Linked DNA regions of Persicobacter psychrovividus. The main gene of each other region encodes a partner of the protein of the gene in region 3 in a complex. Links are inferred from orthologs where the notes say so. Each region holds a gene or a part of one and is shown on either strand. Other genes may lie near its edges.

Evidence for each region.
Region 1: the proteins of AABK40_RS13555 (region 3) and AABK40_RS07975 are in contact, whole or in part, in a cryo-EM structure (PDB 6KHJ), measured with the Thermosynechococcus vestitus proteins. The link is inferred for Persicobacter psychrovividus from one-to-one orthologs. Residues at the interface, in WP_126986108.1 of Thermosynechococcus vestitus: Gly6, Tyr7, Glu8, Tyr9, Phe10, Gly12, Phe13, Leu14, Ile16, Cys17, Ser18, Pro21, Ala24, Leu25, Ala27, Ser28, Leu31, Arg32, Pro33, Ser35, Arg40, Leu41, Thr42, Thr43, Tyr44, Glu45, Ile51, Gly53, Ala54, Trp55; in WP_126985484.1 of Thermosynechococcus vestitus: Gln8, Lys26, Trp29, Leu30, Pro33, Met34, Met37, Leu38, Leu83, Ile84, Phe85, Lys86, Glu87, Asp88, Val89, Leu90, Pro91, Ala92, Thr100, Ala104, Val107, Ile108, Phe111, Leu112, Tyr114, Ile115, Ile125, Ser126, Leu128, Phe133.
Region 2: the proteins of AABK40_RS13555 (region 3) and AABK40_RS07980 are in contact, whole or in part, in a cryo-EM structure (PDB 7NYH), measured with the Escherichia coli proteins. The link is inferred for Persicobacter psychrovividus from one-to-one orthologs.

Annotation. Positions count from the first base shown.
Region 1 is NZ_AP025292.1:1,869,059-1,873,922, forward strand. Bases 1,929-4,864 are described here. They hold AABK40_RS07975 (complex I subunit 1/NuoH family protein), read right to left. Parts: upstream 3,979-4,864; coding sequence 2,878-3,978; downstream 1,929-2,877. Other genes in these bases: nuoL (NADH-quinone oxidoreductase subunit L), read right to left, coding at 1,929-2,585; nuoK (NADH-quinone oxidoreductase subunit NuoK), read right to left, coding at 2,586-2,873; AABK40_RS07980 (NADH-quinone oxidoreductase subunit J family protein), read right to left, coding at 3,975-4,490; AABK40_RS07985 (4Fe-4S binding protein), read right to left, coding at 4,496-4,864. Also shown: AABK40_RS07960 (GNAT family N-acetyltransferase), read left to right, coding at 1-196; more of nuoL, read right to left, coding at 417-1,928. UniProt on the Escherichia coli protein: NDH-1 shuttles electrons from NADH, via FMN and iron-sulfur (Fe-S) centers, to quinones in the respiratory chain. The immediate electron acceptor for the enzyme in this species is believed to be ubiquinone.
Region 2 is NZ_AP025292.1:1,871,791-1,879,667, forward strand. The notes cover bases 1-2,889. They hold AABK40_RS07980 (NADH-quinone oxidoreductase subunit J family protein), read right to left. Parts: upstream 1,759-2,889; coding sequence 1,243-1,758; downstream 1-1,242. Other genes in these bases: nuoK (NADH-quinone oxidoreductase subunit NuoK), read right to left, coding at 1-141; AABK40_RS07975 (complex I subunit 1/NuoH family protein), read right to left, coding at 146-1,246; AABK40_RS07985 (4Fe-4S binding protein), read right to left, coding at 1,764-2,889. Also shown: more of AABK40_RS07985, read right to left, coding at 2,890-3,542; AABK40_RS07990 (DUF3078 domain-containing protein), read left to right, coding at 3,772-4,674; AABK40_RS07995 (YdcF family protein), read left to right, coding at 4,731-5,507; AABK40_RS08000 (glycoside hydrolase family 15 protein), read right to left, coding at 5,871-7,658. UniProt on the Escherichia coli protein: NDH-1 shuttles electrons from NADH, via FMN and iron-sulfur (Fe-S) centers, to quinones in the respiratory chain. The immediate electron acceptor for the enzyme in this species is believed to be ubiquinone.
Region 3 is NZ_AP025292.1:3,143,072-3,150,885, forward strand. The notes cover bases 3,057-5,882. They hold AABK40_RS13555 (NADH-quinone oxidoreductase subunit A), read right to left. Parts: upstream 4,794-5,882; coding sequence 4,320-4,793; downstream 3,057-4,319. Other genes in these bases: AABK40_RS13545 (NADH-quinone oxidoreductase subunit C), read right to left, coding at 3,057-3,405; nuoB (NADH-quinone oxidoreductase subunit NuoB), read right to left, coding at 3,771-4,289; AABK40_RS13560 (LON peptidase substrate-binding domain-containing protein), read right to left, coding at 5,088-5,750. In the rest of the region: AABK40_RS13530 (lipoprotein signal peptidase), read left to right, coding at 1-282; AABK40_RS13535 (glycoside hydrolase family 25 protein), read right to left, coding at 633-1,433; AABK40_RS13540 (NADH-quinone oxidoreductase subunit D), read right to left, coding at 1,666-2,883; more of AABK40_RS13545, read right to left, coding at 2,905-3,056; AABK40_RS13565 (outer membrane beta-barrel protein), read left to right, coding at 6,046-6,624; AABK40_RS13570 (porin family protein), read left to right, coding at 6,965-7,552; AABK40_RS13575 (NINE protein), read left to right, coding at 7,758-7,814. UniProt on the Escherichia coli protein: NDH-1 shuttles electrons from NADH, via FMN and iron-sulfur (Fe-S) centers, to quinones in the respiratory chain. The immediate electron acceptor for the enzyme in this species is believed to be ubiquinone.

The DNA.
Region 1 (4,864 bases), 1.3 Mb from region 3 along the record:
AGTGATTAAATATGGATTTGAAGAAATGCAGGCTGAGGCAATTCACGGTTCTGCGGAAGGCAGTAACCTGGCTTCAGTAAATTTCCTCAACAGTTTAGGCATGCGACTGAACACAGGGGACAAACCATCCCCAAATTCAAGCATTAAACCTTTTGAGATCACCAAAGAGGATTACCGACGAAGAAGCATGAAATAATATTTTTTACAGGAACTGAAAACGCCCGAAGTGTTGCATAACATTTCGGGCGTTTTTATTTGACCAGTTGTTGTCCATGGACTTCAATACTTGGTCATCTTTAATTGAGCAATTACTGCTTTCACAAAAAGGCGGCTGAGATCAGTAAAGAAGCCGCTGACGTCTTGCGATCGGTGATTGGAGGACAGGAAAAAAAGCCTGAGGCGGCTTATGGCTGCAATTACAACAACACCCATAAGGCCAAGATAAACACCCCACAAAGCATATAAGCAATGATGGATTGTGTTTGTCGCCCTTGCACTTTCCCGAAAGACTTGCCTAATGCAGAAGACAGGTTGGCGGAAAAATTAACCAGTCCATCAACAATCCAGATGTCAAGGGTTCGGAAAGCCTGCCCCAATATCACGACCGCAACCCCTATGGCATTAACCACCCATTGGTTGGCCTGATCGAATTTTCGGAAAACCCGAGAAGCACTCAGGGTTAGTCCGCCGATTGCAACAATGCCTTTGTCAAGCACATTTTTATCAAACCAATGCAGTCGGTAAGCCCAACGCAGGCTGCGGATCATGAAATGTTTTCGGTAAAAACGATCCATATAAAAATTATTGATCGACAAATACCCCCATCGGCCTTTTGGCCTGCGATGACTGTAATCTATGCCGAGTTTACTTACCCGACTATATTTTCGATAGGCATAGCCCAAGCCCAATAATGCCGAAGCCAAGGCCAGTAATGGGACATACCAAATCTCCCGCTGACCCGCAATTTGCCAGTCGGCGAGCATCACATTCATTGGCTGATCAACGGCATGATACAACCAGGAAGCGTGTCCATCGAAAGGATTCAAGCCGTAAACAAGCCAGACCGATAGCATCGCCAAAAGACCAACAGGCACGGTTTTCTTCCAGGAAGGATCGTGCAGGGAATCGTAACAATTACAGGCCGCCTGACATTCAACGATCAATCTTGACTTTGACCAAAAAACCAGGTACCACTGTCGAGCCATATAAAAAGCCGTAAGCACAGCGGCTCCAAAACCACTCAAAGGAACAAACCATGCCCAATATTGCCCGTGGGCACTGAGGTTTTGCGCCCATTCCCAGGAGGCCATAAGAATGGCATCTTTGGACATAAATCCTGAAAAGAACGGCAGGCCAATCAAGGCGAGTGCACAAATGGTGTATCCCGCATGAATCAGGGGCATCCGCTTGCCGAGGTCACCCATTTGACGCATATCTTGCGGATCGAGATGGATACTGATATTCTTCTTTTTACATTCAGCATGAAAATGGTGCATGGCATGAATGACCGCACCAACGGACAGGAATAAACCCGCCTTGAAAAACGCATGGGTAATCAGGTGAAACAGGGATGCATCGTAGGCACCTACCCCCATGCCCATCACCATATAACCCAACTGCGAGGAGGTAGAATAGGCCAACACCCGCTTGATGTCAAATTGGTTCAAGGCCGAAAAGGCTCCCATCATGGCGGTAATGGAACCGATCAGGGCGATCACTATCAATGTTTCAGGCGCCAGCATCGGGAAAACCCTCGCCAAAAGGAAAATCCCTGCGGCAACCATGGTTGCGGCGTGGATTAATGCAGAAACAGGCGTTGGCCCCTGCATGGCATCAGGCAACCAGACTTGCAAAGGAAACTGCGCCGATTTACCGACTGTCCCCATGAATATCCCCAGCCCACCGAGAATTAACCACGTGGAAGGGATTTGTGCCAAAACTGACGCATTGCTGAAAAGGGCGGTGAGTTCCTGAAAATTAAGGGTATGAAAATAGGCCCAGAAAATCATGATTCCGAAAAGAAAACCCATATCCCCCACCCTGTTGGTCAGGAATGCTTTACGGTTGGCATTCGCTGCCGAGGGGCGCTCAAACCAAAAACCGATCAGCAAATAAGAAGACAAGCCTACCAGCTCCCAACCCATGAAAAGTACCAATAGGTTATCAGCCAGCAGGATGATAAACATACTGAAGGTAAAGAGCCCGAGGAAACTATAATAGCGGGCATAATGTGGCTCGCCTTTCATGTAGTTCATCGAGAAAATATGCACCAGTAAAGACACCAGGCTGACCACCACCAGCATTACTGCGGTAAGCTGATCAAGCAATAGGCCGATATTGAACTGATATTCGCCGACAGAAAACCACGACCACTGTGCTGTAATCACATGGTTGGGAAATACCTGCATGGCGACAAATACCGACATGACCAACGAAATACTGACAGCGCTAATGGCCAGTCGGTCACTTTTGGCGCCGAAATAGTCCGAAAAAAAGGCGATCAGCACAAAAGACAGCAAGGGCAGGATCATGGCCAATATCCCTGCTCCAATGGCCAAAGAATTATATTGAGTTAAGGTTTCCATTTAGTTTAAGTCAAGGTCGATGGAACGCAAATGATGATAAAGCTTAAAAACAATGGCGAGTGCAATGGCAATTTCTGATACCGCAACCACCATTACAAACATGGTAAACATTTGCCCCGAAAAAGTGGGGTCGTAATGCGAAAAAGCCACCAGATTGATATTGGCGGCATTAAGAATCAGCTCAATCCCCATCAGGATAACAATGGCATTTTTCTTCATCAGGACAATCATGATCCCAAGAGAAAACAACAGGGCCGAAAATATTAATATATGCGCTAATGGAATCATTTCATTATATCATTAACATCCGCCAAAAAACGGACAGAACCACCAAAATTAATGTTGCGGGCGTCAGGTATTTCCAGGCGAAACTCATCAGCTGATCCACCCGCAAACGAGGATAGGTCCAGCGCACCACCATTTGGAAAAATATCACCACAAAGGCTTTCGACAGCAACCAAAAACCACCCCAAAGGTGCCCACTCACACTACCAGGCTGACCGCTTGTCCATTCGGCAAGAGGCCAGGATCCGATATTGGGAAATGGAGTATTCCAGCTGCCAAAAAACAATACAGCCATCAGAATAGACATCAGCAACATCATGCCGTACTCTCCAAGCATCAGCATGGCAAATTTAAAACCCGAGTATTCCACATTGTAACCAGCGATCAGTTCACTTTCCGCTTCGGCAAGGTCGAATGGCGCACGGTTGGCCTCTGCCAGCGAAGCGATGAAGAAAATCACGGCCACAGGAATAAGAATCGGCGCCCTGACAATATTCCAGCTTAGAATACCACCAATGCTGGAAACTTCAATGCCCGTGGCTTTAATGCCAAACAAATAGCTGACCTCCTGCCCGTGGGCCACGGCAAAAATTCCCTGCTGAAAGGATATTGCCTGCAAATCGAGGGTCTGACAAATACAGACGACTGCCAGCACACACATCCCCATAGGCACCTCGTAACTGATCAGCTGCGCTACAGATCGCTCAGCACCAAAAAGGGCATATTTATTATTTGCGGCCCATCCCGCCATCAGAATGCCGACAACATCAAAAGTGATAATGGTCAGTAGGTAAAACAAACCGACCTGCAAACCTGCGCCAGTCCAGTCAGAGGTTAAAGGCAAGACGGCAAACCCACTCAATATTGCAGAAAACACGATAATTGGTGCAATGGGGAATAGCTTTTTATCAACACGGTCATGGGAAATATCCTCTTTCATCAGGAGTTTCAGCACATCGGCGATGGTCTGCAAAAGGCCAAACTTACCCGTATCCATTGGGCCCAGGCGATCCTGAATAAATCCTGCAATTTTCCGCTCGGCATAAATTCCCGCTACGGCAAAAGTAAGCAACAGCGGAAGGTAAAATAGAAAGGTTGTGATGGTCATCTTGCTCGTTTTGCTAAATATGTCCCTGCGATTAATGCAACCAAAAGCATGACTGCCACCAATTCGAAAGGTAAAATAAAGTTGGTCATGGTGGCGATACCCAATGCACGAATACTCCCATCGGCAACGGCATCGGCCTGCATCCAGGGACGTTTTGCCCATTCAAACTGAGAAAACACCAAGCCAAGAAACCCAAAAGTCACCATGCCTAAAATCAGGCTGACCAGCACGTTTTTATTGGCCGTAATGATGGGTTTTCCATTGAGCCTGTTAGTCAGCATCACCCCAAAAATCATCAGCACCAATATGCCCCCGATATAGATCATGATTTGTGCAATTCCCAAAAAATCAGCCCCCATCAAAACAAACAGTGCGGCAACACCAAAAAGGGACACCAACAGCGAAAAAGCTGCGTAAAGTACATTTTTGGCAAAAATAATGGTGATGGCCGACAATAATGTCAGCCCCATAAATCCATAAAACAGGATTTCATATATCAAATATTGGTTCATTAAATTTAATCCTCTTTCGGTTTAGTATTAGGTATTTTTGGCTTAAGCACGGACTTTTTTGCTACATTCGTCCCTGAACCGGCCGTTGGAATTTTTGGCTTGGCTACTGCTTTCTTCACGACATTGCTGCCACTCGTTGTCGTTTCAGCGGCTGAACTCGTCCCACCGATTTTTGGCTTAAGCACGGGCTTTTTAGCCACATTCGTTCCTGAACCTGCCGTTGGAATTTTTGGCTTGGCCACTGCTTTCTTCGCGACATTGTTACCGCTCGTTGTAGTTTCAGCTGACGAACTCATTCCGCCGATTTTTGGCTTAACCACAGGCTTTTTTGCTACATTCGTTCCTGAACCTGCCGTTGGAATTTTTGGCTTGGC
Region 2 (7,877 bases), 1.3 Mb from region 3 along the record:
CACCAGATTGATATTGGCGGCATTAAGAATCAGCTCAATCCCCATCAGGATAACAATGGCATTTTTCTTCATCAGGACAATCATGATCCCAAGAGAAAACAACAGGGCCGAAAATATTAATATATGCGCTAATGGAATCATTTCATTATATCATTAACATCCGCCAAAAAACGGACAGAACCACCAAAATTAATGTTGCGGGCGTCAGGTATTTCCAGGCGAAACTCATCAGCTGATCCACCCGCAAACGAGGATAGGTCCAGCGCACCACCATTTGGAAAAATATCACCACAAAGGCTTTCGACAGCAACCAAAAACCACCCCAAAGGTGCCCACTCACACTACCAGGCTGACCGCTTGTCCATTCGGCAAGAGGCCAGGATCCGATATTGGGAAATGGAGTATTCCAGCTGCCAAAAAACAATACAGCCATCAGAATAGACATCAGCAACATCATGCCGTACTCTCCAAGCATCAGCATGGCAAATTTAAAACCCGAGTATTCCACATTGTAACCAGCGATCAGTTCACTTTCCGCTTCGGCAAGGTCGAATGGCGCACGGTTGGCCTCTGCCAGCGAAGCGATGAAGAAAATCACGGCCACAGGAATAAGAATCGGCGCCCTGACAATATTCCAGCTTAGAATACCACCAATGCTGGAAACTTCAATGCCCGTGGCTTTAATGCCAAACAAATAGCTGACCTCCTGCCCGTGGGCCACGGCAAAAATTCCCTGCTGAAAGGATATTGCCTGCAAATCGAGGGTCTGACAAATACAGACGACTGCCAGCACACACATCCCCATAGGCACCTCGTAACTGATCAGCTGCGCTACAGATCGCTCAGCACCAAAAAGGGCATATTTATTATTTGCGGCCCATCCCGCCATCAGAATGCCGACAACATCAAAAGTGATAATGGTCAGTAGGTAAAACAAACCGACCTGCAAACCTGCGCCAGTCCAGTCAGAGGTTAAAGGCAAGACGGCAAACCCACTCAATATTGCAGAAAACACGATAATTGGTGCAATGGGGAATAGCTTTTTATCAACACGGTCATGGGAAATATCCTCTTTCATCAGGAGTTTCAGCACATCGGCGATGGTCTGCAAAAGGCCAAACTTACCCGTATCCATTGGGCCCAGGCGATCCTGAATAAATCCTGCAATTTTCCGCTCGGCATAAATTCCCGCTACGGCAAAAGTAAGCAACAGCGGAAGGTAAAATAGAAAGGTTGTGATGGTCATCTTGCTCGTTTTGCTAAATATGTCCCTGCGATTAATGCAACCAAAAGCATGACTGCCACCAATTCGAAAGGTAAAATAAAGTTGGTCATGGTGGCGATACCCAATGCACGAATACTCCCATCGGCAACGGCATCGGCCTGCATCCAGGGACGTTTTGCCCATTCAAACTGAGAAAACACCAAGCCAAGAAACCCAAAAGTCACCATGCCTAAAATCAGGCTGACCAGCACGTTTTTATTGGCCGTAATGATGGGTTTTCCATTGAGCCTGTTAGTCAGCATCACCCCAAAAATCATCAGCACCAATATGCCCCCGATATAGATCATGATTTGTGCAATTCCCAAAAAATCAGCCCCCATCAAAACAAACAGTGCGGCAACACCAAAAAGGGACACCAACAGCGAAAAAGCTGCGTAAAGTACATTTTTGGCAAAAATAATGGTGATGGCCGACAATAATGTCAGCCCCATAAATCCATAAAACAGGATTTCATATATCAAATATTGGTTCATTAAATTTAATCCTCTTTCGGTTTAGTATTAGGTATTTTTGGCTTAAGCACGGACTTTTTTGCTACATTCGTCCCTGAACCGGCCGTTGGAATTTTTGGCTTGGCTACTGCTTTCTTCACGACATTGCTGCCACTCGTTGTCGTTTCAGCGGCTGAACTCGTCCCACCGATTTTTGGCTTAAGCACGGGCTTTTTAGCCACATTCGTTCCTGAACCTGCCGTTGGAATTTTTGGCTTGGCCACTGCTTTCTTCGCGACATTGTTACCGCTCGTTGTAGTTTCAGCTGACGAACTCATTCCGCCGATTTTTGGCTTAACCACAGGCTTTTTTGCTACATTCGTTCCTGAACCTGCCGTTGGAATTTTTGGCTTGGCTACTGGCTTCTTCGCAACATTACTACCGCTCGTTGTCGTTTCAGCGGCTGAACCCGTTCCGTCGATTTTTGGCTTAAGAACGGGCTTTTTAGCCACATTCGTTCCTGAACCTGCCGTTGGAATTTTTGGCTTGGCCACTGGCTTCTTCACGACATTGCTGCCACTCGTTGTAGTTTCAGCTGCCGAACCTGCTCCGCCGATTTTTGGCTTAAGAACGGGCTTTTTAGCTACATTCGTTCCTGAACCGGCCGTTGGATTTTTTGGCTTGGCCACTGACTTCTTCGCGACATTGCTGCCACTCGGTGTAGTTTCAGCTACCGAACCCGCTCCGCCAATTTTTGGCTTAACCACAGGCTTTTTTGCTACATTCGTTCCTGATCCGGCCGTTGGGATTTTTGGCTTCGCCACTGCTTTCTTCGCGACATTGCTGCCACTCGGTGTGGTTTCAGCTGCTGAACCTGCACCACCAATTTTTGGCTTAAGCACGGGCTTTTTGGCCACATTCGTTCCTGAACCTGCCGTTGGAATTTTTGGCTTGGCCACTGCTTTCTTCGCGACATTGCTGCCACTCGGTGTGGTTTCAGCTGCTGAACCTGCACCACCAATTTTTGGCTTGAGCACGGGCTTTTTGGCCACATTTGTATTTTCTGGCGTTTGTTCATCCGCCTTTTTCATCGCTGGAATCTGGGGCTTCACAACTTTTTTGGCGGTTGCTGCTGAAGGCACCTTCGGTTTAATTACCGCCTTAGCCGCTGGTTTTGGGATACTCACCTTTGGCGCTCCCACGGCTTTAGGCTTGATAACCGCCTTGGCTGCAGGCGAAGGTTTCGCTGCTTTGGCTGCCTGCTTTTCCTCCTGCACCTTTTTCCATTTAGCCTCTGCCTCAAGAATCTCCAAAGGCGTCATGGTTGCAAAAGGCACATTATGCTCTGCAAAATCAAAAGTAGAATAGTCATATTCCGACGTCATGGTCAGACATTCGGTAGGACAAACATAAGTACAAAGGCCGCAGAACATACATTTGGCCATATCGATATCAAACTTTGCCAAATGCATCCTGATAGAAGATCCATCAGACGTTTTACCAAGTTCCTCCGCAGAGCGTACAGGAACGATATCTATACAATCCACAGGACACACCTTAGCGCACTTATCGCAAACAATACAGTCCTCCTGCTCCAAATCAAGCTTATATCGCCCATTGATAGGAACCTCCAGTTTTTGATGCGGATATTGTAAAGTTACAAGCCCTTCGTTCTGGTCAAAATACCCCTGTTCATCGATCCCACGGTTATCATGAGACTTGGTCGCCTTCACAAAATGGGTCAATGTCAGCCCCATTCCTTCCTTTAAGGTTTTATAGGCATCCTTTATATTTGTCCAATATTTATTCTTAAAATTTTTACTCATGGGTATTTTTTGAGAATATTGCGTCTCCAGCCTCCAAAGCTACAAGATCTCGGCACAAAACGCAATCTGTCCAACTGCTCAGTGTCAGTATTAAGAATTTAAGATACCTAAAATCTATTGCGAATGCGCAAATTTATATTTTTATAACACCGCAAATTAAAATTACATAAATTTTACACAAACTTACACAGCACAAATTCGATATAAAATTTAATTATATAACCTACTTATGAAAAAAATACTACTCCTTGCTGCACTACTCAGCACTTCATCTGTATATGCTCAAAATACAACAGCAAATGCAAAAAAAGAGGTACAAAGGCCTCAAAAAGAATGGAAAGTCGGTGGCACGACAGGCATTAATATGTCTCAGGTGACTTTAAGCAACTGGGCGGCTGGTGGCGACAATTCCATCGCAGGTAATGCCTTCGCCAATGTGTATGCGAATTATTCCCATGAAAAAATTATTTGGGGAAACAAGCTGGATGTTGGTTACGGACTGATCCGCAAAGGGAGTTCTGGTCAGGAAAAAACCGAAGACCGCATAGATCTGCTTTCGAGTTTCAGCCGCCAGATCAAGGACAGCCGATGGTACTATACTGGATTGCTGAACTTCAGAACGCAATTTGCCGATGGTTTCGACTTGAAGGGCGATGACCCTACCAAACGAATCTCGACATTTATGGCACCTGGTTACCTGGAATTTTCTGCGGGTACTACCTATATCATTAAAGATTTATTCAGTCTGTACCTTGGGCCTATCGCCACGAAAACCACCTTTGTAATGGATGATGAATTATCTAACCAAGGGGCGTTTGGTGTTCAGAAAGGCGATAATTACCGTTTTGAAGTGGGGGCAAACGTCAGGTTCCAGTTCAAAAAAGATGTGGCTAAAAATGTCACCTTTCAATTAAATGGTAACTTCTTCTCCAATTACCGCGAGAATCCTCAAAATATTGATGTAAACCTGGATGCTTTACTCGACCTGAAAGTAAACGACTGGCTTTCTGCCAACATTTCGGTGCAAACCATTTATGATGACGATATCAAAATCAACGACATGGGGCCACGCCTGCAATACAAACACGTGATGGCCATTGGCTTGGTGTACAAATTTAAAAACCACCAATAAGCCTTCCTGATCTTCAGAAAAACCACTAATTTTAAACTTCAATTAGTGGTTTTTTTATGTTCTTTTTGCTTTCCAAAATCCTCGTTTACGGCATCCAGCCAATTTCATGGATCTTCGTCCTGCTCCTGTTTTCGGTTTGCCTCCCAAAGTGGCGAAAAAAGGCGTTGATTTTTTCCCTTTTGCTGCTATTCATTTTCGGGAATCAGCCCCTGTTTGATTTCATCAATCTGAAATGGCAAATAGCACGCCCGTCGCTCGAAGAATTACAGTCCGCTGCTCCCAAAACAGCTATCGTTCTTGGTGGCGCCACCCTGACGGGGAGACAACCCTACAGACTGACCTCCTTTAATCAGGCTGCCGACAGGATCACGCAGGCGGTACAATTGTATCGGATGGGTGTGATTGACCACATTATTTTCACGGGTGGTAATGGGCATCTCCAAAAAATCGATGGGGAGCCAAGTGAAGCTGCCCAAAGTCTGCAATTTCTTTTGGACTGCAACATTCCCCGTTCCGCCATACTATTGGAGGATCAGTCAAGAAACACTTTCGAGAATGCGCTTTTGACCAAAAAAATCATCGATCAGCACGCCTCCTTCAAGCACAAAAATTACTTGTTAATTACTTCAGCCTTCCATATGCGTCGCTCGGTCGCCTGTTTCAAAAAACAAAATATCAACACTGTACCCTTCAGCGTTCATTATTTGACTTCAGACCGAGATTTTATGGTGCAAGAATATGTATTGCCCAATGCAGAAACGCTGACCCAATGGAATATGATCATCAAAGAATGGATTGGCTTTGCGGCTTATAAGGTGAAGGGGTATGTATAAGGTTTATCTACGGAGGTTGCTGAATCACTGAAACTCGAACAATAGCGCTACAACCCGTAAACAACACACGCTATTATTGGAGGGCTCCTTCATCAAAAAGAATAGAAAGTAATTTTGTGGATTTGCGATGGGCGACATCCAACTTCCGCAATAAAAAAATCCGTGGAAATCTGCTTGATCTATGGACAATAAAAATTGTGCGATAATTTAAGTCTTGCACCAGTCGGTTGTTTCAACCCTATTTCAAACTTGAAAATTTCGGCCTCATCAAGCTTTATGACCTTAATGTAAAACACCAATAACAGAAAAGGGCTTGGCACATCACCAAACCCTTTTTTATTCATTATCACCGCAATTGTTCTTTTAAAAGAACATCGGTTTATCCAACTTTTTCGCAATACGATAGGCGGCATTAATCAAACCGACATGGCTGTAGGCCTGTGGGAAATTCCCCCACTGACTGCCCGTTTTTGCATCAACATCCTCACTCAATAAGCCAAGGTGGTTCGTATATTTCAATAACTTTTCAAACTCGATAATCGCTTCCTCTACCCTGCCCACAACAGCAAGGGCCTCCACATACCAGAAAGAGCAAATCAGGAAGGTTGTTTCGGGCGTTCCAAAATCATCGACATGTCGGTAACGGTAAAACAAGCCTTCTTTGGTTCTGAGTTCCTTTTCCATCGCCTTCAAGTGCGACTTGGCTACAATACTGGAAGAATCCAAATAACCCATCATGATCAACTGCAGGTTGGCCGCATCAAGCTCGGGCGATCCCGCCGCCTGTGTATAAACACCGCGTTCATCTTCATAACACCCCTCGATACGCTCAAAAGCACGTTTTTTAAGGTCTCGGGCGAGGTTCATCATTTTCTGATCACCAAATCTTGAGGCAATTTTCAGTGCCGCGCTACTTCCTGCCCACTGAAACAAGAAAGTGTAACAATAATACTTCGAACGGTCACGGAACTCCCATAAACTGGCATCTTTTTCATCGATTGTATTTTCGATCATTTTCAGAATATCCCACATCATGTCGTGAGAACTGAAGCGGTTTTCATGGTGAAAACGGGCATCTGCGAACAAGGGCAAAAGGCTGATCATCACCTGCCCATACACATCATTCTGAATATGTTCATGCGCCTGATTACCAATCCTAACAGGGCCATTTCCGAGGTAACCTTCAAGGTCAAGAATCTTCTCCTCCAGCTTGGATTTCCCTTTAATACTATACAAAGGCTGAAAGCGCTCTTTCTCTTTGGAAGAAATATTGGCGATATAATTAAAGTACCTTTCCGACTCCTCGAAGTGACCAATATGATTGAAAGCCTGAAGGGTATAGAAAGTATCCCGCATCCAGCAAAAACGGTAATCCCAGTTTCTTCCACTGCCTGGCGATTCGGGCAATGAGGTGGTACTGGCCGCAATAATTGCCCCTGTATCTTCATACTGATGGATTTTCAGAGCGAGGGCAGAACGAATCACGGCCTCCTGCTGAAAATGCCCAATACTGGTGGACTTCACCCAATCTTTCCAATATTTCTGAGTGGCACGCAAAAACTCATCTGCGGTACGTTCAAGAGCCGCCTCGAGTGGTGCGCCGTAGGTCAGGGCAAGGTATTTGGTCTCATTCAGAAAGAAAGGCTCCTCATCATCAATCACATAACTCAGTGGAATGTTGGTCGTCAGTCGTACCTCATCGCCAATGCCAAGATATTTAATATGATTAGAGCCCACCACGCGTTGCGGATTTTTCTTCCCATAGTCCCCTTTAGGGCTGCAACGTACATTCACCCTTGGGTTACCTGAGAGCGGCTCCACTTTCCGAATTAACATTAAAGGCCGAAAATACCGATCGAACTGCGGAAATCGTGGGGCGAAATCCGTTACGCGGTACTTCCCATTGGAGTCTTCTATTTCGGTAACGAGAATGTTGGTGTTTTCCTGATAATATTGATGTGAGCTGAATTCCTCATCGACGGGTAAAATTGAGAACTCCCCGCCTTTTTCTTTGTCCAGTAAACTTCCGAAAATAAAACTGCTTTCAAAGGATGGCCAGCACATCCAAACCACATCGGTTCGTTTGTTGATAGAGGCCATAAAAGCACAGTTTCCTACAATTCCGAAATCATAAATATGAGGTTGCGACATAAGACTTAGGTTAGGTATGTTTGATTAGGAGATTATTAAGTTCTAAAATTTTTCAGTTAGAACCAAACTAAGCAAGCATGGATCCTTACTAAATTTTGGGCAAAAAAATAGCTGTTAGATTTAGAAATTACTAACAGCCAACACATTGTGGTTAAATGAAAAAAGATATAAAAAAATCATTCAACATAGTCAAAAAAATCCATTCGATAAAAAAATCAA
Region 3 (7,814 bases):
GCAATCGGTAACCTGGTCGATAGTATCTTTTATGGGGTATTGCTGGATAATGCACCCTACACGGCCTCCACACCGTGGTTCCATGGTCAGGTGATTGATATGTTCTACTTTGACCTTTGGGAAGGCTTCTTACCTAAGTCGATTCCTTTCTGGGGAGGCAAGTACATGGCTTTCTGGCCGATATTCAATGTAGCGGACTCAGCGATCTTCGTTGGCGTGGCATTGATCCTTATCTTTCAGAAGAAGTTCTTGACGACTGTTGATGGGGAACGATTGGGATAGGCTGAATCGTTAGGATATTTGTCCACAGATTACACAGATTTCCACAGATTACTTTTGTAAGATGATGGGGATACGATAAAATGAAAAAACACCGCTTGAAATGGTTCAGGCGGTGTTTTTTTTGTAAGGACGTTCAGAAGAACATCTATGCAAGCGGAGCTTGCATGATTTGGGGTCGTAGCGGGACGCTACGACAAGTGAAAGGTGCTGGGCGTTTATATTAAATGCTGGGCGTGCCCTTGATGTGTGCAGGGCATTTTGATTAAATACAGGGCATGCCATTGATGTGTGCAGGGCATTTTGATTAAATACAGGGCATGCCATTGATGTGTGCAGGGCATGCCCTGCACCTACAGGGTTAATGCCTTCAAATCCTGCATGGTTCCATTGAAATCATTGCCATCGGCGAAGGTACCGACGGGGATTCCTTTGACACCAATTCGATCCGAGAATTGATGGAACTTCCATCCCAAATGTCGAATGCGGCTTTTGGTACTGTAACTGATCGCCGCCCTTTTGGATGGGTATTGCGCCACCCATAATGGGTACTGACCTGAAGGAAACAAAGTCTTCAGATGGGTTTCATAAAACTTCCGGCCGGAATAGATGATCGGTTTTTTGCCATACTTTTTCTCTGCCAAATCCGCCCAGGTCTTGAGGTCTTTTTTCCACCGTCTGATGTTTTTAGCCGAAGGGTTGCTTGGAGCATCCTCAATATCCAATACAGGGGGAAAATCCCCTTTCTTTAATTCGACGATATGATCAAAGAAATGCCACTGTGAGGCACCGGATTGGTTAGGCTTGAAGTAATGATAGGCTCCCTTGAGGTATTTTTCCTTTTGTAAGGCCTGCCAGTTTCTTTTGAACTTACGATCCCGTTTAAATGCTCCATAAGAAGCCCTGACAAAGACGAATTTAATATCATGCTTAGAGGTTCTGACCTTATGCCAGTTGATATTGCTCTGATGATGTGAAACATCAATGCCAAACACATAGCCCGAGTGGTTGGTCTGTCCACTGTCGCGGTTGCTGGTTCGAACAATATGATGTGTCTTTTTTCTTTTGTATAACTTTACGCCGACAACCGTCAGGCCAACAGCGAAGATATGGATCAGGAGCACCCAAAAAATGGTACGTTTGGTTTTACTCATCAAAAAAGTGATTCGTTGAAATGAAAATATGACCTAAATTAGTCCATTACTTATCTATAAAAGACTATAAATTTTCAAATAGATTAAAAGCTATATCATTATTGTATTATTTAACACAAAAAAGATCATATTTAATGCAATCAACCTTCACTGAGTGAAAAAATGTTATTTGGGTGGATCGGTGCAGGGCATTTTTATTGAATGCAGGGCATGCCCTGCATCAACATCAATATTAACGATCGACTTCGCCCAAAACAACATCAATGGATCCCATGATGGCGATCAAATCGGCAAGCATGGCGCCTTTGGACAATACGGGCAGGATGGAAAGGTTCACGAAGGAGCTTGATCGGGCTTTGCAACGCAAAGGCTTGTCTGCGCGACCATCAGCATCGAAATAGAATCCCAATTCTCCTTTTGGGCTTTCGCCACGGAAGTACATCGATTGTGCTTTGGGACGCACGCGCTTGGGAACAACGGCTTGCGGGTCATAGGATTTGTCACGTTTGTGTTCGCCTTTCAATTTCTCCAAACATTGCTCGATGATCTTGACCGATTCTTTGCATTCCTGCGCACGAACCCACGAACGGTCCCAACAATCGCCGACAGTACCCATCTCACCTTTACCGATCGGGATATCAAAATCCAATTCAGGGTACACACTGTAAGCATCCACCCGACGGAGGTCATATTTCAAGCCTGAAGCCCGCAACATCGGTCCCGTTACCCCATAATTAATCGCCAGATCTCTTGGTAACACGCCTACATTGGCGGTACGCTCGACATAAATTTTATTTTCAATCAACAGCTGATCTGATTCAATCAATTTGGGTTTAAGGTAATTGATGAATTCGGTGCATTGTTCCTCAAAACCCACCGGAAGATCATAATAAAGTCCACCGACCCAAATATAATTATAGAGCATACGTGCCCCGCAAAGCCATTCGAGCAGTCGAAGGATATGCTCACGGTCCCGCATCATCCAAATAAATGGGGTCGTCGCTCCGATATCCAAACCATAAGTACCAAGCGCCACAAAGTGCGAAGCAATACGGTTGAGTTCTGCTACCAACACCCGAATATATTCGGTGCGCTTGGGAATCTGATCGGTGATGCCGAGCATTTTCTCCACGCCCATACAATAAATATGCTCGTTGTTCATGGCCGTAACGTAATCCATCCGATCGACATAAGGAATGATCTGATTGTACATCAAAGCCTCCGTATGTTTTTCAAAACAACGGTGCAAATAACCGAGGTGAGGCACCACATCAACAATGATCTCTCCATCGGTAACGACCTCCAAGCGCAAAACCCCGTGGGTTGAAGGGTGCTGAGGTCCGATGTTGATGATCATCTCCTGATGCTTGAGATCTTTCTCGGTGTATTTGGAGGGCTCCGAGACGTTCAGGTGTTTCGGATCGTATTTGTATTGGATTTGGTTTGCCATGTCTGCGGGAGGGTCGTTGGATTAATATTTTACCTTGATGCCATGATAGTATTCCTGCACCTCGTAATCTTTGCGCATCGGATGCCCCTGCCAATCAGCAGGAAGGAGGATGCGACGCAGGTCGGGATGGTTGGAAAAGCGGATGCCGAACAGGTCGAAGGCTTCGCGCTCATGCCAGTCGGCTGTTTTCCAAAGGGATTCCACCGAGGCAATCTCGGGGCCATCTGCTCCTTCTTCATTTCTTGGCAAAACCACCTTGATCATCAGGTGATGATTGAAAGGAATGGAATAGAGGTTATAAACCACCCCCATGGTATTGGCCTTCATGCCATAATCCACCCCTGTCAGGCAAGACAACTGATCGAAATACAGTCGGTCGTCTTCTTTCAGAAAGAGGCACAGATCAAAAATCGCCCCTGCATCGACGGTAATCGATTGGGGAGAGTCATTGAGCCCCTGCTCCATGATGATTTCCTCGCCGAATTGGCTTTGCATCAGCTGAACGATTTCTTCGAATGACATAGGAGGTGGTGTTTATAATTGGATATTATGATTTTGATTTATTGTCCACAGATTACACACATTTCCACCCATTATTTATGGTTCGGAAATGTTGATTTATTCATGTGGCTCATTTAGATCATCTTGATTTGAATTGATCGCTGTAGGATCAGATCTATGTATCTTGTCAAACGTATCGTATCGATATTTTTTTGACCATGATTTACTTGATTAAAAGGATTATCATGATTTATATTATTTACATAGCCTAAAACAAATCCTAAAATCCTTCTTAATCATGGTAATCAAGGTTTAAAATTCACGAACACGACAAATAACAATTAACAAGGCAATAGGTGTGCCCGTACAGTATCCGAAGATTTTGATCAATCCATCTCGGCGAGCAAATCGGCAACGGCGGTCGGTGCCATTAGGCTTTCGGTACGGATCTTTTCCTGCAATTTCAGGAAGCCACCGATCAATGCTTCAGGGCGGGGAGGGCATCCGGGCACATAAACATCAACGGGGATGATACGATCGACCCCTTTGACCACATGATATCCATGATCCCAGTAGGGACCTCCACAGTTGGAGCATGAACCCATGGAAATCACGTATCGAGGCTCTGCCATCTGTTCATATAATCGTCGGATACGGTCTGCCATCTTGAAGGTAACCGTTCCTGCAACGATCATCACGTCGGATTGTCGTGGAGTACCGCGCGGAAATACACCAAGGCGGTCCAAATCATAGTTGGCCGCATAGGCACCCATCATTTCAATGGCACAACATGCCAGGCCGAAGCCCATCGGCCACAGGGACGACAGCCGTGCCCAGTTGAGCAGGTCATCAACCTTGGAGATGATGACGCCTCCTTTGGTAAACTCTTGATCTAACAGTCCCATCGGTATAAATTAGGTAAAGGTGATAACAGATTAATATTGATCGTTGAGGCGCTCGTACATTTCTTCTGGTACGCGGCTGTTGGCCTTGGGCAGCTTCACTTCAGGTTTTTCCCAGTCAAGGAAACCCTTTCCCCATACATAAGCCAGGCCGAGGGCAAGGATGAAGATGAAAAGCATCATCTCGGTTATGGCAAACCAGCCCCACAAACCGTTGGTCTCGGCAATTAAGTTCTTATCCCCAAAAACAGTCGCCCACGGAAACAGAAAGACGATCTCCACCTCAAAGAGAATAAAGAGCAGGGCGATAATATAAAACCGCATGTTGAACTGCCCCCACGCCGAGCCTACGGTATCTTCTCCAGACTCGTAAGTGGTGTTTTTTTCCTCATTAGGACGATCGGGGCGAAAGAGCCACGACCCAAAATAGGTCAGCATAACGAACAGGGCTGAGCCGATAATATATAATAAGACTTCCCCGAAAGCGGAGACTTGGGTGGCAATCATACGGTTAGATTAATAGATTACGGTTGGTATTGTAGACTGATCATTATACACTTTGGTGGTGACTGGTATTGTATTTACCGATCGCTAAGCACAAGCCACCGATCACCTATTTATAAATATGGTCATTCCGATTTGAAAAAGCATACCCAATAAGTGAAAAGTGATCAGCTACTTATTTATACAAAACTAAGGAGTGTAAGCAAAAAAGGAAATTCCGAGGATTGAAAAGCCTGAAAATGTCGCCTGAAAACCAATAATATTCAATTTGGAACGAATTTGAACAAGGATGTTAAATCAATTTTCATGCTGGCCTTCGTTCGGGCGGAAATCGTCGCCGAGGTCAAAATATTTATAATGCCCATTCATCTTGATCCGTCGCTTGGACTCATTAAACTGCCGTGCCACAGGAATAGTCTCGCGCAGGTGGTGGATCAAAAACTCCTGACGCTCGGTTTCCTGCTGCAGCTGTAAAAGGGCATATTTTTGATCAATCGAAAGCCCAAGATAGTGCCCAATACCAAAAGCCTGTGGTTGCTGGTTAAAGCCTACGCGCCCCACCATTTCCAGCGCCTGAAAAAATTCGGTGATCTGCTCTTTAAGCTCCATCACCTGATCCTCTTTTACGACCATATCGTTCGGCAAATAATGAATCAGCCCTGCGGGGTATTCCCTTGAATGCTTGACCTGTTCAAACTCCTCGACCTCGAAAACACGCTGCCCCACCACCTGAATATCCATTCGGCCATCGTTATACACTTTATTAATGGACTTCAGCAGCACCGTCGTTCCATATTTTATTTCACCATTCAGGCTCGATACAATACCAAACACACGATCACCACGCATACAATCATGGATCATCTGCTTATACCTGCGCTCAAAAATATGCAGATTAACCTTCTCCGTCGGGAAGATCACAATCTCTAATGGAAATAAGGGAATATATGATTGTAGCATATTGCAACAACTATTGGTGTGCAGAAAAGATTGAAAAAAGAGGGCTTAATTGAAGGTCATTTAGAAAAGGATCATTCTTCAATAAATGCGATGCGTCGTCGTTAATAAAATCACAGCACCATGTTTAGCATTAAATACTGCGCATAAAATAAGCACTTGAATTACACCACTTTGCGCATCCTGACAAGATAATAAATTATCATCACATATTAACACCACGCAGAAAGAAGTCGAGTTAATCTTAAACAATCCCCTCAAACATCTCTTCTAACAACAAAACAACTGAAAAACTACTATGAAAAAGTTTACTTCCCTGATCGTTGTCCTCCTGTGTTTGCTTGGGTTTCAGGCACAGGCGCAAGTTCACCTGATTCCTTCTGCAGGATTAACCGTCTCGTCGGTTAATAAAGATGCCGAAACCGCTAAAGCAGGGTATCGGCTTGGGCTGAATGTAAGAATAGGTGAGGAGCTGTATGTACAGCCAGGGTTCTTTTACACCAAAAACAGTGCAGAGTTGGATAAAGATGCTTTCTCCAATAATGCCGGCGATATCAAGTACGACCATGAAGGCTTTGAAATTCCTGTCATGATCGGTTATCATATCATCAATTCTGACGCTTTCAAATTCAGAGGGCACCTTGGGCCACAGTTCGGCTTTGGCTATACGGGCTCGATCTCGCAGGGCTTCGATGGTATTGATACCAATTCCACCCAATGGACCCTTAAAGCGGGCCTTGGTATCGATGTACTTTTCTTTACCCTTGATGCCGAATATGGTTGGGGCCTCAGCGATTCCTTTACAATTACAGAAGCTGGAAATTCTACCTCTTACAAAAGCAGATCATTCAACTTAACACTCGGGATAAGGCTATAAAAGACTATGGCACTATAACTTCCATTAAAAAGCACTTGGGCAATTGCTCAGGTGCTTTTTTTGCTCCCTACACCTCTCCCTCTGGTTGTCCGCTAAAAACACCTTTCGATCTATAAAATTTATTTTCCTGAAAAAAATTTAGATTTATTTATTCGGTTGAAAACTGATTTGGAAGGCTGAACGGGCTATTTCTTATGCTTAAATTATACATTTTATTTATAAAAACACCATAACCTTCAGATCCTCAGCCTGCTATTTTATTCTTATTTCCTCAAATGGTATGACTTTTGAAACATCATGATCAACTACCTAAAAAAAGAAAAAACAAAACTTAACGATCATGAAAAAACTATCCGTATTATTTGTTGCATTAATGATGTTCGTTGGGCTGCAAGCTCAAGCACAGATACATGTTATTCCTGCTGTTGGTATGACGGTTTCAAAACCAAACCATGATATGTTCTCTGCGCAGGCAGGTTACCGTTTTGGTGCAAGTGTTCGTATCGGAGATAAATTCTTCGTTCAGCCAGGATTATTCTATGCAAAATATACTGCCAAAGTAGATGTCCCAAATTCAGCTATGGCGAAACAAGCTTTTGAAGGCGTGAGTTTCGATCAGAAAGGCTGGGAAATTCCTGTGTTAGTGGGTTACAACTTTATCAACTCCGACATGTTCAAATTCCGTGCGTATGCAGGTCCTCAGGTAGGGTTTGGCTACAAAGGGTCATTGTCACATGGATTGGGTGCTTTTGATACTGAATCTACACAGTGGTCGGTAAAAGCAGGTCTTGGTGTAGATGTATTGTTCTTCACTTTGGATGCTGACTACGGTTGGGGCTTAAATGACGCTTTCAAAGCAACAGAAGCTTTTAACCATAACTCTTATAAGAACAGAACCTTCAATGTAACATTGGGTATCCGAATCTAAATTGCCGAATATAGATTTCTAAAAAAGTGCAGGAGTTTCTTCTTGCACTTTTTTTTGTGTTTAGGTTTTTAGTATAGATTCAAAGCGGCAGTGCTTTAATTTGTATCCTTGGAGTTCAGCCTTGCATTTTTTTTTGCAAGAACAAAAAAGACGCAGAACATCATCAGAAATCATCGTCTTATTCATTTACTAAACAATACTTGACATGAAAGATAAACTCATCGCAGCGCTGCTTGCCTTTTTCCTTGGTGCTTTGGGTATT